DNA from 4 places in the Aeromicrobium sp. CFBP 8757 genome. Region 3 is predicted to be linked to each of the others. Evidence: riboswitches for the same ligand, from Rfam matches in the RefSeq annotation. Region 3 holds a riboswitch; each other region holds the start of a gene.
What was found. Region 3 has a riboswitch for cobalamin ahead of IFT73_RS17845 (ABC transporter substrate-binding protein). Riboswitches for the same ligand answer to the same signal wherever they lie in the genome.
Positions count from the first base shown of each region.

Region 1: another riboswitch for cobalamin. It lies ahead of IFT73_RS11565 (VWA domain-containing protein); the one in region 3 lies ahead of IFT73_RS17845 (ABC transporter substrate-binding protein).
Region 2: another riboswitch for cobalamin. It lies ahead of IFT73_RS11460 (ABC transporter substrate-binding protein); the one in region 3 lies ahead of IFT73_RS17845 (ABC transporter substrate-binding protein).
Region 4: another riboswitch for cobalamin. It lies ahead of IFT73_RS11590 (energy-coupling factor ABC transporter permease); the one in region 3 lies ahead of IFT73_RS17845 (ABC transporter substrate-binding protein).

Region 1 is NZ_JACYUM010000003.1:397,703-401,617, forward strand. It holds gene cbiE (precorrin-6y C5,15-methyltransferase (decarboxylating) subunit CbiE) at 1-349, opposite strand, end outside; gene IFT73_RS11560 (DUF2975 domain-containing protein) at 495-1,139, shown strand; cobalamin riboswitch at 1,202-1,347, shown strand; gene IFT73_RS11565 (VWA domain-containing protein) at 1,393-3,462, shown strand; gene cobO (cob(I)yrinic acid a,c-diamide adenosyltransferase) at 3,462-3,915, shown strand, end outside.
Region 2 is NZ_JACYUM010000003.1:377,491-381,405, reverse strand. It holds gene IFT73_RS11465 (carbon starvation CstA family protein) at 1-880, opposite strand, end outside; cobalamin riboswitch at 1,068-1,249, shown strand; gene IFT73_RS11460 (ABC transporter substrate-binding protein) at 1,309-2,334, shown strand; gene cobN (cobaltochelatase subunit CobN) at 2,500-3,915, shown strand, end outside.
Region 3 is NZ_JACYUM010000011.1:35,516-39,430, forward strand. It holds gene IFT73_RS17835 (ABC transporter ATP-binding protein) at 1-168, shown strand, start outside; gene IFT73_RS17840 (ABC transporter permease) at 165-980, shown strand; cobalamin riboswitch at 1,097-1,281, shown strand; gene IFT73_RS17845 (ABC transporter substrate-binding protein) at 1,340-2,389, shown strand; gene IFT73_RS17850 (iron ABC transporter permease) at 2,386-3,429, shown strand; gene IFT73_RS17855 (ABC transporter ATP-binding protein) at 3,426-3,915, shown strand, end outside.
Region 4 is NZ_JACYUM010000003.1:403,843-407,757, forward strand. It holds gene IFT73_RS11575 (cobyrinate a,c-diamide synthase) at 1-401, shown strand, start outside; gene cobA (uroporphyrinogen-III C-methyltransferase) at 392-1,372, shown strand; gene IFT73_RS11585 (histidine phosphatase family protein) at 1,369-1,830, shown strand; cobalamin riboswitch at 1,852-1,985, shown strand; gene IFT73_RS11590 (energy-coupling factor ABC transporter permease) at 2,011-2,733, shown strand; gene IFT73_RS11595 (energy-coupling factor ABC transporter substrate-binding protein) at 2,735-3,073, shown strand; gene cbiQ (cobalt ECF transporter T component CbiQ) at 3,070-3,828, shown strand; gene IFT73_RS11605 (energy-coupling factor ABC transporter ATP-binding protein) at 3,825-3,915, shown strand, end outside.

The DNA of each region.
Region 1 (3,915 bases), on a different contig from region 3:
AGCGCAGGCGGGCCCGGGCCAGGGCGACCGACGACAGCGCCGGCACGACCGTCACGGCGTCCTTGCCGAGCATCTCGACCAGCGTCGTCGCGATGCCCGACACGAGGGGGTCGCCCGAGGCGAGGGCCACGACCTCGTAGCCGTCGAACGTCGCGAGCAGGCTCGGCAGCTGCTCGAGCAACGGCGACGGCCAGGCCTGACGGATCTGCTCGGGCACGTCGGGCAGCATCGCGAGGTGCCGCTCACCGCCGAGGACGACCGCGGCGCCGTCGACCATCTCGCGCGCCGCCTCGCTCAGACCCGTCCAGCCGTCCGCGCCGATGCCGACGACCGTCACCCGTGTGCTCACGAGCGTCGACGATATCCCGCCTCCCCCGACCCGGCCCCGCGAGTGGTGCGGTGTGGTCTTTCCGGGACGGCGTGTCTGACCGGGGCGCACCACTGGGGGACGGGTTCGCACCGCTCGGCGCACCGCCAGGCCCTAGCCTGCTCGGATGCAGCCGAACAGGGCCACCACCCACTGGGGCGCGATGGCGACGGTCGTGACGATCGCACTGGTCCTCGCGACGATCGTCGTGGCACTCGGCCTGCTGTCCCTCACGAGCCTCGACGGCGGGACGGACGACGGCGCGCTGGAGGATCATGCCTGCGTCACGGTCGACCGGGCTTCGCCCGCCGACGACGACTTCGCCGAGGACGGCCAGCTCCGGCGCGCGACGGTGCGCGAGGTCGTCTGCCGTCCACACGACGAGCTCGACCGCCCCCTCGCCGTGCAGGCCCTCGTCGACCTGCGGGCGCTGCCCATCGTCCTGGCGGTGCTCGGCAGCCTGGTCGCCGTGCACCGGGTCATCGAGCGCACGCGCGACGACGGCCCCTTCAGCAACGAGGCCGTCCGCCTGATCAGGCGGCTGCGCTGGTGGGCGGCCGCCTTCGTGCTCGTCGGCGTGACCGCCTCGTGGGTTCTCACCGGCGTCGCGAACGACCTCGTGGCGAACGAGAGCTGGCCCGAGTACGGAGCCTTCTGGCCGGTCGTCGGCACCTTCGTCGGTCTGTCGGTCGCGGCGGGCCTGTGCGAGTTCGGCACGACGCAGCGCATGACGGCGTACGAGCGCGGCGCGGCAGCCGCGGAGGACGCCTGACGCCGACGCAGGAGGTGTCGTGACGCATCGACCAGCGGCGCCCCGACCACGACCGTTACCCTAGGCAGGAGAAGGCTCGAGGTGCCCCGCGAGGGGAGAATCGGGAAGCCGGTGAGAATCCGGCACAGGGCCCGCTGCGGTGACCCGGACGCTCCGAGAGGGGCTGGGCCGGGAAGTCCGAAGACCGGCCTCGCGCCTGACCGACGGACGCAACCGCGTCCGGCGGACGTCGGCAGACGAGCGGGAGCCCCACATGCCACAGCACTACCCCTTCAGCGCCGTCGTCGGATCCGACGACATGGCGCTGGCCCTGACCCTCTCCACGATCTCGCCGGCGATCGGCGGCGTCCTCGTGCGCGGCGAGAAGGGCACCGCGAAGTCGACGATGGTGCGCGCCCTCGCCTCGATCCTCCCGCCGATCGACGTCGTCGCGGGCGACCGCTTCTCGTCCGACCCGCGCGAGGCCAGACCCCTGTCGCCCGACGGTCCCTTCGCCCCCGACGCCGACGTCGAGACGCGGGCCGTGCGGCTCGTCGAGCTGCCGGTCGGTGCGACGGAGGACCGCGTGCTGGGCTCGCTGCACCTCGAGAAGGCGCTCTCGGAGGGCGTCACCGAGTACGAGCCCGGCCTGCTGGCCCGCGCGCACCGCGGAATCCTCTACGTCGACGAGGTCAACCTGCTGCACGACCACCTCGTCGACCTGCTGCTCGACGCCGCGGCGATGGGACGCTCGACGGTCGAGCGCGACGGCGTCTCGATCGAGCACGCCGCCCGCTTCGTGCTCGTCGGCACGATGAACCCCGAGGAGGGCGAGCTGCGTCCGCAGCTGCTCGACCGGTTCGGCCTGACGGTCGAGGTCGCCGCGCCGCGCGACCCGGCCACGCGCGTCGAGGTCGTCCGCCGGCGCCTGGCCTACGAGACCGACCCCGAGGGGTTCGCGGCGCGGTTCGCCGACGACGAGGCCTCGCTGACCGATCGCATCCAGGCGGCGCAGAAGCTCGTCGAGCAGGTCGACCTCAGCGACTGGGCCCTGCTCAAGATCGCCGAGGTGTGTGCCGCCTTCGAGGTCGACGGCATGCGCGCCGACATCGTCACGGCCCGCGCTGCGGCGGCGCACGCGGCGTGGAACGGGCGCACGGGCGTCGGGCGCGACGACATCCGCGCCGCGGCCCGCCTCGCGCTGCCGCACCGCCGTCGGCGCAACCCGTTCGACGCCCCGGGCATCGACGAGGACCTGCTCGACCAGATCCTCGGCGACGACGAACCCGAGCCCGAGCCGCCGACGCCCGACCAGCTCGGCGACGACGACGGTGACGGTGACTCCGGTGACTCGGACGGCACCGACGCTCCGGAGCAGTCCGGGGGCGCCGACGGCGACTCGTCGCAGGGCGGGAGTGACTCGTCAGCGGGCCAGAGTGACTCGTCGGCGGGCCAGAGTGACTCGTCGCAGGGCGGGAGTGACTCGTCGGCGGGTGGGGGTGAGGTGACGGTCGCGTCGCCGCAGCAGCCCTACCGGCCCAGGCTGTTCACGGTCGGCGGCACGGGCGCGGGCGAGTCCGGACGTCGGTCGCGCGCCATCACCGAGACCGGCCGCCGCATCGGCGCGGCCCCCCGGGCCGGCCAGGGCGGCTCGATCCACCTCACCGAGACGATCCGTGCCGCGGCGCCGCACCAGCTCGCCCGCGGACGCGCGACGGGTGACGCCGGCCTGTCGTTCCGCGCGTCCGACCTGCGCCTCGCGATCAAGGAGGGCCACGAGTCCAACCTGATCCTGTTCTGCGTCGACGCGTCCGGCTCGATGGCCGCCCGCCGGCGCATGGAGCAGGTCAAGACCGCGATCCTGTCGCTGCTGATGGACGCCTACCAGCGCCGCGACAAGGTCGGCCTGATCACGTTCCGCGCCGACGGGGCCGAGCTCGCGCTGCCGCCGACCGGCTCGATCGACATCGCCGCGGCCCGGCTCTCCGACCTGCCCGCGGGCGGGCGCACCCCCTTGGCCGAGGCCCTGCTCAAGACCGCGGACGTCCTGCGGCTCGAGCGCGTCCGCGACCCCCGCCGTCGCCCCCTGCTCGTCGTCATCACCGACGGCCGCGCGACCCACGGCGACCGCGCGCTCGACCGCGCGCACCAGGTCGCGGCCCACCTCGGCGCCACCGGCGTGGCGAGCCTCGTGATCGACTGCGAGACCGGCAAGTTCCGGATGGGCCTGGCCCGTCAGCTGGCCGACCACCTGATGGCCGAGTACGTCCCCCTCGGCGAGGTCAGCGCGTCGGCCCTGACCGAGGTCGTCCGTGGCGGCCTGCCCGAGACGGGAGCCGCCTGATGCCCCAAGGCGTCCCCCTCACCGTCCCCGACGACGGACTGACGACCAAGCAGCGCCGCAACCGGCCGCTCGTGATGGTCCACACCGGCGCGGGCAAGGGCAAGTCCACCGCCGCGTTCGGCATGGCGATGCGCGCCTGGAACCAGGGCTGGGACATCGGCGTCTTCCAGTTCGTCAAGTCGGCCAAGTGGCGCATCGGCGAGCAGACCGTGCTCGAGCGCCTCGCCGAGCTGCACGACACGACCGGCGTCGGCGGCCCCGTCGAGTGGCACAAGATGGGCTCGGGCTGGAGCTGGTCGCGCAAGGAGGGCTCCGACGACGACCACGCCGCCGACGCCGCCGAGGGCTGGGCCGAGGTCAAGCGCCGCATCGCCGAGGAGCGCCACGACCTCTACGTGCTCGACGAGTTCACGTACCCCATGAAGTGGGGCTGGGTCGACGTCGACGACGTCG
Region 2 (3,915 bases), on a different contig from region 3:
AGAGGTAGTCGCGAGGCGTCAGCAGCATCCACACGGGCAGGATCGACGCGATGAAGCCGTAGACCACCAGCGCGACGACGAGGTGCTCCTTCGAGATCGTCAGGGCACTCTCGAGTCCCAGCTGCTCGACGTAGCCGCCGCCGATGATCGCCAGCAGCAGGGCGACGACGCCGATCGCGGTCGTCTCGAGCACCCGGCCCGGGCGGATGTAGCGCAGGTAGAAGCCCATGAACAGGGCGATCGGGATCGTCAGGCCGATCGAGAACACGCCCCACGCCGACTCGGCGAGCGCGTTGACGACGACCAGCGACAGCACCGCCAGGATGATGATCATGATCGCGAACACCGCGATGAGGGCCGCGGTGCCGCCGACGACGCCGATCTCCTCGCGGACCATCTGGCCGAGGCTCTTGCCGTCGCGGCGCATCGACAGGAACAGCACGACCATGTCCTGCACGGCGCCGGCCAGGATGACGCCGACGATGATCCAGATCGTGCCGGGCAGGTATCCCATCTGGGCCGCGAGCACGGGGCCGACGAGCGGGCCGGCGCCGGCGATCGCCGCGAAGTGGTGGCCGAACAGCACCCGGCGGTCGGTCACCTCGTAGTCGACGCCGTTCTCGAGCCGCTCGGCCGGCGTGGCGCGGGTGTCGTCGAGCTCGAGCACCTTCTTGGCGATGAACCGCGAGTAGAAGCGGTACGCGATCGCGTACGACGAGAGCGCCGCGAACAGGATCCAGAGGGCCGAGACGTCCTCACCGCGCGACAGCGCGAGGACGGCCCAGCACGTCGCGCCGACGAGGGCGACGACGCTCCAGATCGCGATGCTGCGGACGCGGTGGCCCCCGCGGTGGTCTGGCCGGGCCTGCGTGGTGGTCATGGTGGGCTCCCCGTCGGTCGTCAAGGGGCCCGGGTCGCGGGCCGTCTCTCACCAGACCACATCGGCGACGTGTGTCGCCACCCGCGCGCGACGAGCGGTCGGTCCGGGCCGACGAGCGGTCAGGCGCCGGTGGGCAGGGTGATCCAGTCCTGTGACGAGAACCATGTGGTGATCGATGGGCGCCCGCTGCTAGGTTCCGGGTGCCAGTCAACTCAGCGATGAGCCAGGGAACCCGGTGAGACTCCGGGACTGACGCGCAGCGGTGAGGGTGACGGGCGGAGCACGAGGCCACTGGACCGAGAGGTCCGGGAAGGCGCGCCGTCCGGTCGATCCCGAGTCCGAAGACCTGCTGGCCGCCGACCGTCCGGTCGACGTCAACCGCCCACGGGGCCTCGCGCACGGGCCCCCGGACCCCGAGAGGGACCCCCATGTCGTCGCCCCGTCCTGACCGCCGCCTGTCCGCCGCCGCCGCGGCGGGTCTGCTCGTCCTGCTCCCGCTCGCCGCCTGCGGCTCGTCGTCGTCCGACGGCGAGGCCGGCCGCGGCTCGTCCGACCCCGCCGTCAGCGTCACGAACTGCGGCCGGAAGGTCGAGCTCGACCGTCCCGCGCAACGGGCCGTGACGGTCAACCAGCCGGCGACCGAGCTGCTGCTGGCGCTCGGGCTCCGTGACCGCATCGTCGGCGCCGGGCTCGGCGACACCAACGTCCTGCCCGGGCTGAAGGACGACCTCGCCGGCCTCAACCTGTTCCCGAAAGAGTTCCCGTCGTTCGAGTCCGTCCTGGCGCTCGAGCCCGATCTCGTCTACGCGACGTTCGACTACACGTTCACCGACGAGGGCATCGCCGACCGCCAGCGGTTCACCGACCTCGGCATCGACGTCTACCAGTCGCCCAGCGAGTGCGCCGGCCAGGAGGCGACCCACACCACGGCCCTGACGCTCGACGACCAGTACGCCGAGATCCGCGACGTCGCGACGCTGTTCGGCGTGAAGGATCGCGGCGACGCCCTGGTCGCCGAACTGAAGCGGCGCGCCGCCACCGCCGCGGACGGTCTCGACGCGGGCGGGGTCTCGACGGCCTGGTGGTACTCCTCGACCAAGACGCCGTACTTCGCCGGCTGCTGCGGTGCGCCGGGCATCATGACGCGCGCCGTCGGGGCGACGAACGCCTTCGACGACCTCGACCTGCTGTGGCCCGAGGTCAGCTGGGAGTCGGTCGTCGACCGCGACCCCGACGTCTTCGTGCTGGCCGACCTGACCCGCGGTTCGGAGGGCGACACCGCGGCCGCCAAGATCGCGTTCCTGGAGTCGAACCCGGCCACCAAGAACCTCACGGCCGTCAGGAAGAAGCGCTTCATCATCCTGCCCGGCACCACGATGGACCCGTCGATCCGCAACGTCGACGGCTTCGAGGAGGTCGCGGCCGGGCTGCGCGAGCTGGGTCTCGGCTCGTGAGTCCGCCGACCGCCGTCGGCCCGGTAGGCTGACGGCACTTCCACGGCGCAGGAATCCGGTGCGAGTCCGGAGCGGTTCCGCCACTGTGTTCCCCCGCGAGGGGGCCCAGCCAGACACTCGACGTGGAGCAACCCACCAGACGGGGCGAGAACCCCGAGGAGGAACATGACGCGCATCGCGCTGCTGTCCACGTCCGACACCGACCTGCTGTCGGCCCGGGCGTCGGGAGCCGACTACCTGTACGCCAACCCGTCCCGGCCGAACCACACCGAGATGGCCGAGGCGCTCGAGAAGGCCGACCTGATCGTCGCCCGCATCCTCGGCTCGCCGCAGGACCTGTGCTCGGGCTTCTGGCGCATCCGCGACATCGGCAAGCCGATCGTCGTGCTCGGCGGCGAGCAGACCCCGAGCGCCGAGCTGATGGAGCAGTCGACCGTCCCGATCGGCGTCGCGGCCGATGCGCACGTCTACCTCGCCGAGGGCGGGCCGGCCAACCTCGCGCAGCTGCACGCCTTCCTGTCCGACACCGTCCTGCTGACGGGCGAGGGCTTCGAGCCGCCGGCGGTGCTCCCGGAATGGGGAGTGGCAGCCCGACCGGAGGCCGTCGAGAACAGCGACCTGCCGCGCATCGGCGTGCTGTACTACCGGGCGCACGAGGCGTCCGGCAACAGCGGCTTCGCGCACTCCCTGGCCACGTCGATCGATGCGACCGGCGAGGCCGTCGGCGTCCCGATCTTCAGCTCGTCGCTGCGCGCCGCCCCCGACGAGCTGTTCGCCGAGCTCGCGACCCTCGACGCCCTGATCGTCACGGTGCTCGCGGCCGGCGGCACCAAACCCGGCACCGTCAGCGCCGGCGGCGACGACGAGTCGTGGGACGTCGAGCGCATGAAGGCCCTCGACATCCCGATCCTGCAGGGCCTGTGCCTGACGTCGAGCCGCGAGGACTGGGAGGCGTCCGACGACGGCGTGACGCCGCTCGACTCGGCCAACCAGATCGCGATCCCCGAGTTCGACGGACGCATCATCACCGCCCCGTTCTCGTTCAAGGAGATCGACGAGGACGGGCTGCCCCGCTACGTCGCGCACGACGAGCGCAGCGCCCGCGTGGCCGGCATCGCGATCGCCCACGCGCGTCTGCGCCACCTGCCGGCCGCCGACAAGAAGATCGTGCTGATGCTGTCGGCGTACCCGACCAAGCACAGCCGCGTCGGCAACGCCGTCGGCCTCGACACCCCCGCCTCGACGATCCGCCTTCTGCGCGCGATGCGCGACGCGGGCTACGACCTCGGCGCCCCCGGCGAGGTCCCCGGGCTCGAGATGGACGACCTGACCGAGGCCGGCGACGCGCTGATCCACGCGCTCATCGCCGCCGGCGGCCAGGACGAGGAGTGGCTCACGCAGGTGCAGCTCACCGAGAGCCACGTGCGCATCCCCGCCGCGCAGTACGCCGGGTGGTTCGAGAACTTCCACCCCGACCTGCGCGACGCGATGCTCGAGGCCTGGGGCCCCGCGCCCGGCAAGCTGTTCGTCAACGACGAGCAGGAGATCGTCCTGGCGACGATCCGCGCCGGCAACGTCATC
Region 3 (3,915 bases):
CTGCGGGTCGAGGCCGAGCCCGCTCTGGTCGGCTCGATCGCCCTCGAGGCGCGCGTCCCGCTGCTCGAGCTGCGTCCGGCCGAGGGCGCCGGGCTCGAGGAGATGTTCCTCGAGCTGACCGCCGACGACCAGCGCGAGACCACCGTCCGAGAAGGAGCCGCAGCATGAGCACGATCGCCACCCCCGTCCCGTCCCCCGCAGCAGCCGACCGGGAGCCCCGCCCCGTCCCCGCCCCCATCCCGTTCGGCCGGCTGGTGTCGGTCGAGCTCCGCAAGAGCGTCGACACCCGGGCCGGATTCTGGCTCCTGGCCTCGGTCGGCATCGTCGGCCTGCTCGCCACGGTCGCGGTGCTGCTGTGGTCCCCCGACTCCCAGCTGACGTACTCGACGTTCTCCGGGGCAGTCGGCTTCCCGATGACGGTGCTGCTGCCGATGATCGCGATCCTGCTGGTGACGGGCGAGTGGAGCCAGCGCAGCGGCCTGACGACGTTCACGCTCGTGCCGCACCGCGCCCGCGTCATTGGGGCCAAGGCCGCCGTCACGATCGGCATCGCCGTCGCCTCGACCGTGCTGGCCTTCGCGATCGGCGCGGTCGGGACGGTGATCGGCTCGGCGATCGCCGGCGTCGACCAGGTCTGGGACATGACGCCCGGCGACATCGCGAGCATCGGTCTGGCACAGACCCTCGGGATGCTGATCGGCTTCATGCTGGCCGCCGTCATCCGGAACTCGGCCGGCGCAATCGTGGCCTACTTCGTCTACTCCTTCGTGCTGTCGGGCCTCACCGAGCTGCTGGCCCAGTCGCAGGACTGGTTCGGCGACCTGAGGCCCTGGGTCGACGTCAACTACGCACAGGCGGCACTGTTCGACGGCAACCTGACCTCGGCGCAGTGGGCCCACCTCGCCGTGACGACCGCCGTGTGGCTGGTGCTCCCCCTCGCCGTCGGCATCCGGGTCCTGATGCGAGCCGAGGTGAAGTAGCGCCCCCCGCAGCGCGAGTGGTGCGTTCCGGGTCCCGAGTGCTGCGGTGTGGACAGACACGCCGTCCCAGAACGTCCGAAACGCACCACTCGCGGACGTCCGCGACAGCTGGTCAGTTAGGCTGCGGGCGAACCAGTCGTACCCATTCGTTTGGGTCAGGGAATCCGGTGAGAATCCGGAGCTGACGCGCAGCGGTGAGGGGGACGGAGGTGGCATCGGCCACTGGATCGCGAGATCCGGGAAGGCGTCACCGTCCGCATGAACCCGAGTCCGAAGACCTGCTGGTTCGCGGTCGACACGACGTCGGCCGGATCACCCACCAGGCTCCGCGCTCGAGCCTCAGATCAGAGGACACCCCTGTGCACCGTCGTACCCCCCTGCTCACCGTGGTCGCGCTGACCGCCTCCCTCCTCGCCGCCTGCGGGTCGGGCTCGATGACGGGAACCGCCTCCGAGGCGACCCTCGCCGGCACCGAGGGCCGGACCGACTACCCGCTGACGATCACGGACAACTGCGGCGTCGACGTCACGATCGAGAAGGCCCCCGAGAGAGCCGTGTCGGTCAACCAGGGCTCGACCGAGATCCTGCTGTCGCTGGGCCTGCAGGACCGCATGGTCGGCACCGCGACGTGGACCGACGCGGTCCGGCCGAACCTCGCCGCGGCCAACGCGGAGGTGCCGCGGCTCGGCGACGACGCCGTCTCGTACGAGCGTGTGCTGAAGGAGGAGCCCGACCTCGTCACCGCCTCGTTCGCCTACGCCCTCGACGGCGACGACCCCGACCGACGCGCGCAGTACGCGAGGCTCGGCGTCCCGACGTACCTCGCGCCGTCCCACTGCGACGGCCGCACCGATGCGAGCGGCGACGGCCCGCGCGACCACCCGCTCGAGATGGACGTGATCTACGAGGAGATCACGCAGCTCGCGGAGATCTTCGACGTCCCGTCGCGCGGCGAGGCCCTGGTCGCCGAGCTGAAGCAGCGCATGGCGGACGCCGCCGAGTCGGCGCCCGGCAGGGACGTCTCGATCGCCTACTGGTTCGCCAACACCGAGCTGCCCTACATGGCCGGCGCCAACGGCTCCCCCGGCGTCATGTCCCGCACGGTCGGCGTCGACAACGTCTTCGCCGACACCGACGTCGAGTGGCCGCAGATCAGCTGGGAGAGCGTGCTCGACCGCGACCCCGACGTCATCGCCCTGGGCGACCTGGCGCGCGACCAGGAGACCGGCGACAAGCTCGAGGACAAGATCCGGTTCCTCGAGACCAACCCCGTCACGAAGCAGCTCACCGCCGTCCGCGAGAAGCGCTACGTCGTGCTGAACGGCGCCGACATGAACCCGTCGATCCGGACGGTCGACGGCACCGAGAAGCTCGCGAAGGCGCTCGTCGACCTCGGGCTGACGGGTTGAGCGACGGGGCGGTGGCCGCCGTGGCGGCCACCGGCACCCGCTGGGCGCTGTGGGCCGCCGGCCTGGTCGCGCTGGTGCTGTCGATCGCCGTCGCGATCACGATCGGCCCCGCCGACCTGTCGGTGCACGACGTGTTCGCGGTCGTCGGCCAGCACCTGGGGCTCGGCGACGCCGGTGTGTCGCGCATCCGCGACGGCATCGTGTGGGAGCTGCGCCTGCCGCGCACTCTCCTGGCCGCGGTGTGTGGGGCGGGCCTGGCGATCTGCGGCGCGATCATGCAGTCGCTGCTGCGCAACCCGCTCGCCGACCCGTTCGTGCTGGGCATCTCGTCGGGAGCGTCGACGGGTGCGGTGATGGTGGTGATCCTCGGCGTCGGCGGCGGCATCATCACGCTGTCGACGGGCGCGTTCATCGGCGCGGTCGTCGCCTTCGCGATGGTGCTGCTGCTGGCCGCGGGCGCAGGCGGCACCCCCGACCGCGTCGTCCTGGCGGGCGTGGCGGCGACGCAGCTGTTCTCGGCGCTGACGTCGTTCATCGTGACGTCGTCGGCCGACGCCGAGCAGACCCGCGGCGTGCTGTTCTGGCTGCTCGGCTCGTTGAGCGGCGCGGGCTGGGTCGACGTCGTGACGTGCGGTGCAGTCTGCCTGGTCGGGCTGGTCGTGTGCATCACGCTCGCACCGGCGCTCGACGCGTTCGCGTTCGGCGAGGACGCCGCGTCGTCGCTCGGCATCTCGGTGCGCTGGGTGCGCCTCGTGCTCCTGGTCGTGACGGCGCTCATCACCGCGACGCTCGTGAGCGCCGCCGGCGCGATCGGCTTCGTCGGGCTGGTGCTGCCGCACGCCGCCCGCGCCGTCGTCGGGCCGGGGCACCGGCTGCTGCTGCCCGCGACCGCGCTGATCGGGGCGATCTTCCTGGTGTGGGTCGACACCGTCGCGCGGACGGTCTTCAGCCCGCAGGAGCTGCCTGTCGGCGTCGTCACGGCCCTGGTCGGCGTACCCGCGTTCGCGGTGATCCTCTACCGCCGGAGGGGTCCCGCATGAGCCTGTCGACGCGCGACGTCACGTGGTCGGTCGGCGGACGTCGCATCGTCGACGGCGTCACCCTCGACGTCTCGCCCGGCACCGTCGTGGGCCTGCTCGGCCCGAACGGCTCGGGCAAGTCGTCGCTGCTGCGCCTGCTGGCCGGCACGCGGGCGCCCAGCGACGGGCAGGTGCTGCTCGACGGCGTCGACCTCGCACGTCTGCGCCGCCGAGACGTCGCGCGTCGTGTCGCGGTGGTCGAGCAGCACGCGCAGACCGAGCTCGACCTCGTGGTCTCGGACGTCGTGAGGCTGGGGCGCATCCCGCACCGCAGCACGTGGTCGCCCGAGAGCGACACCGACCGCGCCGCCGTCGCCGAGGCCCTCGAGCGGGTCGAGCTGACGTCGATGGCCGGACGCTCGTGGCACACCCTGTCGGGCGGCGAGCGCCAGCGCGTCCACATCGCGCGGGCGCTTGCCCAGCAACCTCAGGAGCTGCTGCTCGACG
Region 4 (3,915 bases), on a different contig from region 3:
CCGGCTACGTCCTCGGCCAGCCGCACCTGCTGGCCGAGCTGCGCGCGCACCAGTCGCCGTGGTCGGTGTCGTCGCAGGCCGGCGCGGCGATGGTCGCCACGGCGTCCGAGCAGGCGCTGGCCGAGGCGGCCCGCCGCGTCACGCGCATCGCGCAGCACCGCGCCGTGCTGACCGACGGGCTCACCGAGCTGGGCATCGCCTTCGTCGCGCCCGCGGCGCCCTTCGTGCTGGCCAAGGTGTCGCGCGGCTCGCACGAGCGCCTGCGGTCGGCCGGCTACGCGCTGCGCCGGGCCGACACGTTCCCGGGGCTGGACGACTCGTGGGTGCGCATCGCCGTCCGCCGCCCCGACACCACGCGCAAGCTGCTCGCGACGCTGAGGGTGGAGGGGCCGTGGACCTGAACGTCACCGGCCTGAGCGCGGCCGTGGTGGGCGGCGACATCCGGGCGGCCGCCCACGTCGCGGCCCTGCTCGAGGGCGGAGCCGTCGTCACGGTCCTCGCCCCCGACGTCACCGCGACGATCGACGACCTCGCGGCCCGCGGGCTCGTCACGTGGGCGCCGCGCGACCCCGGGCCCGGCGAGCTCGACGCCTTCGACCTGGTGCTGCGGGGCCACCCCCGCGCAGCCGAGACCGACCGCATCCTCGACACCGGCTCCGTCACGCTCGTCGGCGGCGGTCCCGGCGATCCCGGCCTGGTCACGGTCGCCGGCCGCGCCGCGATCGAGCGGGCCGACGTCATCGTGACCGACCGGCTCGCCCCGCTCGCCGCCCTCGGCTGGGCCCGCGCGGACGTCGAGGTCGTCGACGTCGCCAAGATCCCCGGCGGCCGGTCGACCAGCCAGGACGACATCAACCAGCTGCTCGTCGAGCACGCCAAGGCCGGACGGCACGTCGTCCGCTTCAAGGGCGGCGACAACTTCGTCTTCGGCCGAGGCGGCGAGGAGCTGCTGGCGTGCCACGAGGCCGGCATCGCGACCCACGTCGTCCCGGGCGTCAGCTCGGCGATCGCCGCCCCCGCGCTGGCCGGCATCCCCGTGACGCACCGCGGCCTGACGCAGGGGTTCACCGTCGTGTCGGGGCACGTCCCGCCGGGCCACCCCGACAGCACGCTCGACTACGCGGCGCTGGCCCACGCGGGCACGTCGATCGTGGTGCTGATGGGCGTCCGGACGCTCGAGGCGATCTGCGCGGCGCTCGTCGAGGGCGGCCTCGACCCCACCACGCCCGCCGCGGTCGTCGCCGACGGGAGCCTGCCGAGCCAGCACGTCGTGCGTGCCACGGTGGCCACGATCGCCGGGGCGGCCGCCGACGTGCGGCCGCCCGCCGTCGCGGTGATCGGCGACGTCGCCGACGTCGAGGGCCTCGCATGATCCTGTGGGTGCGCCACGGCCAGTCGACGTGGAACGTCCTCGACCGCCTGCAGGGCCACGAGCTCAGCCCGCCGCTGACCGATCTCGGTCGCGAGCAGGCGCAGCACGCCGCCGAGACGCTCGCCGGCCGGGGCGTCGTCCGGCTGCTGAGCTCCCCGGCGACCCGCGCGCTCGAGACCGCGCAGGTCATCGGCGCCCACCTGGGCCTCGAGGTCGAGGTCGAGCCGATGCTGCTCGAGAAGGGCCTCGACGAGTCGTACCCCGAGCTCCTGACGCGGGTGCAGCACGTCCTCGATCGGCGCGACCCCGACCACACGGTGGCCGTGAGCCACGGCGACACGATCGGCCTGGCCGTGGGCCTGCTGAGCGGACGTCGCCCCGAGCCGGCTGCCAACGGCTCCGTCACGTCCGTCGACCCCTCGACGCGCGAGATCTCGGTCGAGCTGCCCCCTCGGTGACCGGGATCCCTTCGTCCCGGGCGACGGCTGTGCCACACTGAATCAGCTCACGGCAACGGTGCAAGGAACCCGGTGGAACTCCGGGACGGTCGCGCCACTGTGACCGGGTCACCCGACCCGGGAGTCAGAGACTTCTCCGTTGCCTCCACTCATATGGACGCGTCATCCAAGGAGAGTTCGATGCACATCGCCGAAGGCTTCCTGCCCCCGGTCCATGCTGCGGCGTGGACCGTCGCGGCAGCCCCGTTCGTCATCCACGGCGGTCGATCCGTCGTCCGACAGGTGCGAGACCACCCCGAGACCAAGCTGCTGCTCGGCGCCTCGGGCGCGTTCACCTTCGTCCTGTCGGCCATCAAGCTGCCGTCCGTCACGGGCAGCTCCAGCCACCCCACCGGCACCGGCCTCGGCGCGGTGCTGTTCCGCCCGCCGGTCATGGCCTTCCTCGGCACGGTCGTGCTGCTGTTCCAGGCGCTGCTGCTGGCGCACGGTGGCATCACGACGCTGGGCGCCAACGCCTTCTCGATGGCCATCGTCGGCCCGTGGGTCGGGTACGCCGCCTACCGCGTCGTCGGACGTCTCGGCGGGGGGATCTCGCTGTCGGTGTTCTTCGCCATGGCGCTGGCCGACCTGTCGACGTACTGCGTCACCTCGATGCAGCTCGCCCTCGCCTTCCCCGACCCCAGCAGCGGCGTCGTCGGGGCGGCCTCGAAGTTCCTCTCGATCTTCGCGGTGACGCAGATCCCCCTGGCGATCGCCGAGGGCCTGCTCGGCGTCCTGGTGTTCCGGGTGCTGCGCGACGTCGCGGCCCCCGAGCTGATCCGCCTGGGCGTCCTGCCCGATCCCACGCCCGACCCGCCCCACCGGGCACCGTCCGGCACGCCCACCGAGACGACGGAGGCCTGACGTGCGCAAGTCAGCCATCACGATGCTCCTGGTCGCCGGGATCGTCGCCATCGTCGGCGTCGCCCTGGTCGTCGACTCGCACCGCACGACCGACGGCGAGCGGTTCGTCGGCACCGACAGTGCCGCCACCTCCCAGATCGAGCGCGACAACCCCGACTACGAGCCGTGGTTCAGCTCGATCTACGCCCCGACGTCCGGCGAGGTCGAGTCCGGTCTCTTCGCCCTGCAGGCCGCGCTCGGCGGTCTCGTGCTGGGCTACTGCATCGGCGCCCTGCGGGGACGCCGGCGCCACGACCCGGCACCGGGCGTCACCCCGGCACCGGCGCCCGACCACGCATGAGGGGGCTCGCGATCGACGACGCCGCGTGGTCGAGCCGCTGGCGCGACCACGCGGTGCGCGACAAGGCGTGCCTGAGCCTCGGCCTGCTGCTGGCCGCGGCGCTGCTCCCGCCGTGGCCGACCAGCGCGGTCGTCGCCGTGGTGGCCCTCGGGCTGCTGGTGGGCCGGGCCGGCACGTCCCCGGCGCTCGTCGCGCGCGCCGTGCGGGGTCCGCTGGCGTTCGTCGCGATCGGCTCCGTCTCGGTCGCGGTGGTCGTCTCGACGTCGGGCGGGCCGTTCCTCTCGGTGACGCCCGACAGCGCCGCGCGCGCGGCGGGCGTCGCCGGGCACGCCGTCGCGGGCTGCTCGGCGATGCTGCTGCTCGCGATGACCACGCCGATGGTCGACCTGCTGGCGGGGCTGCGACGCCTCCGCCTGCCCGCGGCGTGCGTCGAGGTCGCGGGCCTGGTCTACCGGATGCTGTTCGTCCTGCTCGAGTCGGTCGGCACGATCCGCGAGTCGCAGGCGGCGCGCCTCGGCTACAGCTCGCCGTCCCGGTCGCTGCGGTCGGCCGGCATGCTGACGGCCGCGACGCTGACGCGGTCGTGGTCGCGCGCGCGCCGGCTCGAGCAGGGACTCGCCGGCCGCGAGCTCACCGGCTCGTTGCAGACCCTCGACGAGCCCGTGCCGGGGTCCACGGCCTTCCTGGCCGCCACCGTGTCGGCCCTGGTCGCGATCGTCGCGGTGGCCGCGCTCAGCGCGGGGGTCCTCCCATGAGCCATCGCAGCCTGCGCGCCGACGGCCTGACCGTCACCTACACCGGCGGTCCCCCCGTCCTCGAGGGCGCGAGCATCGAGGTCGCCC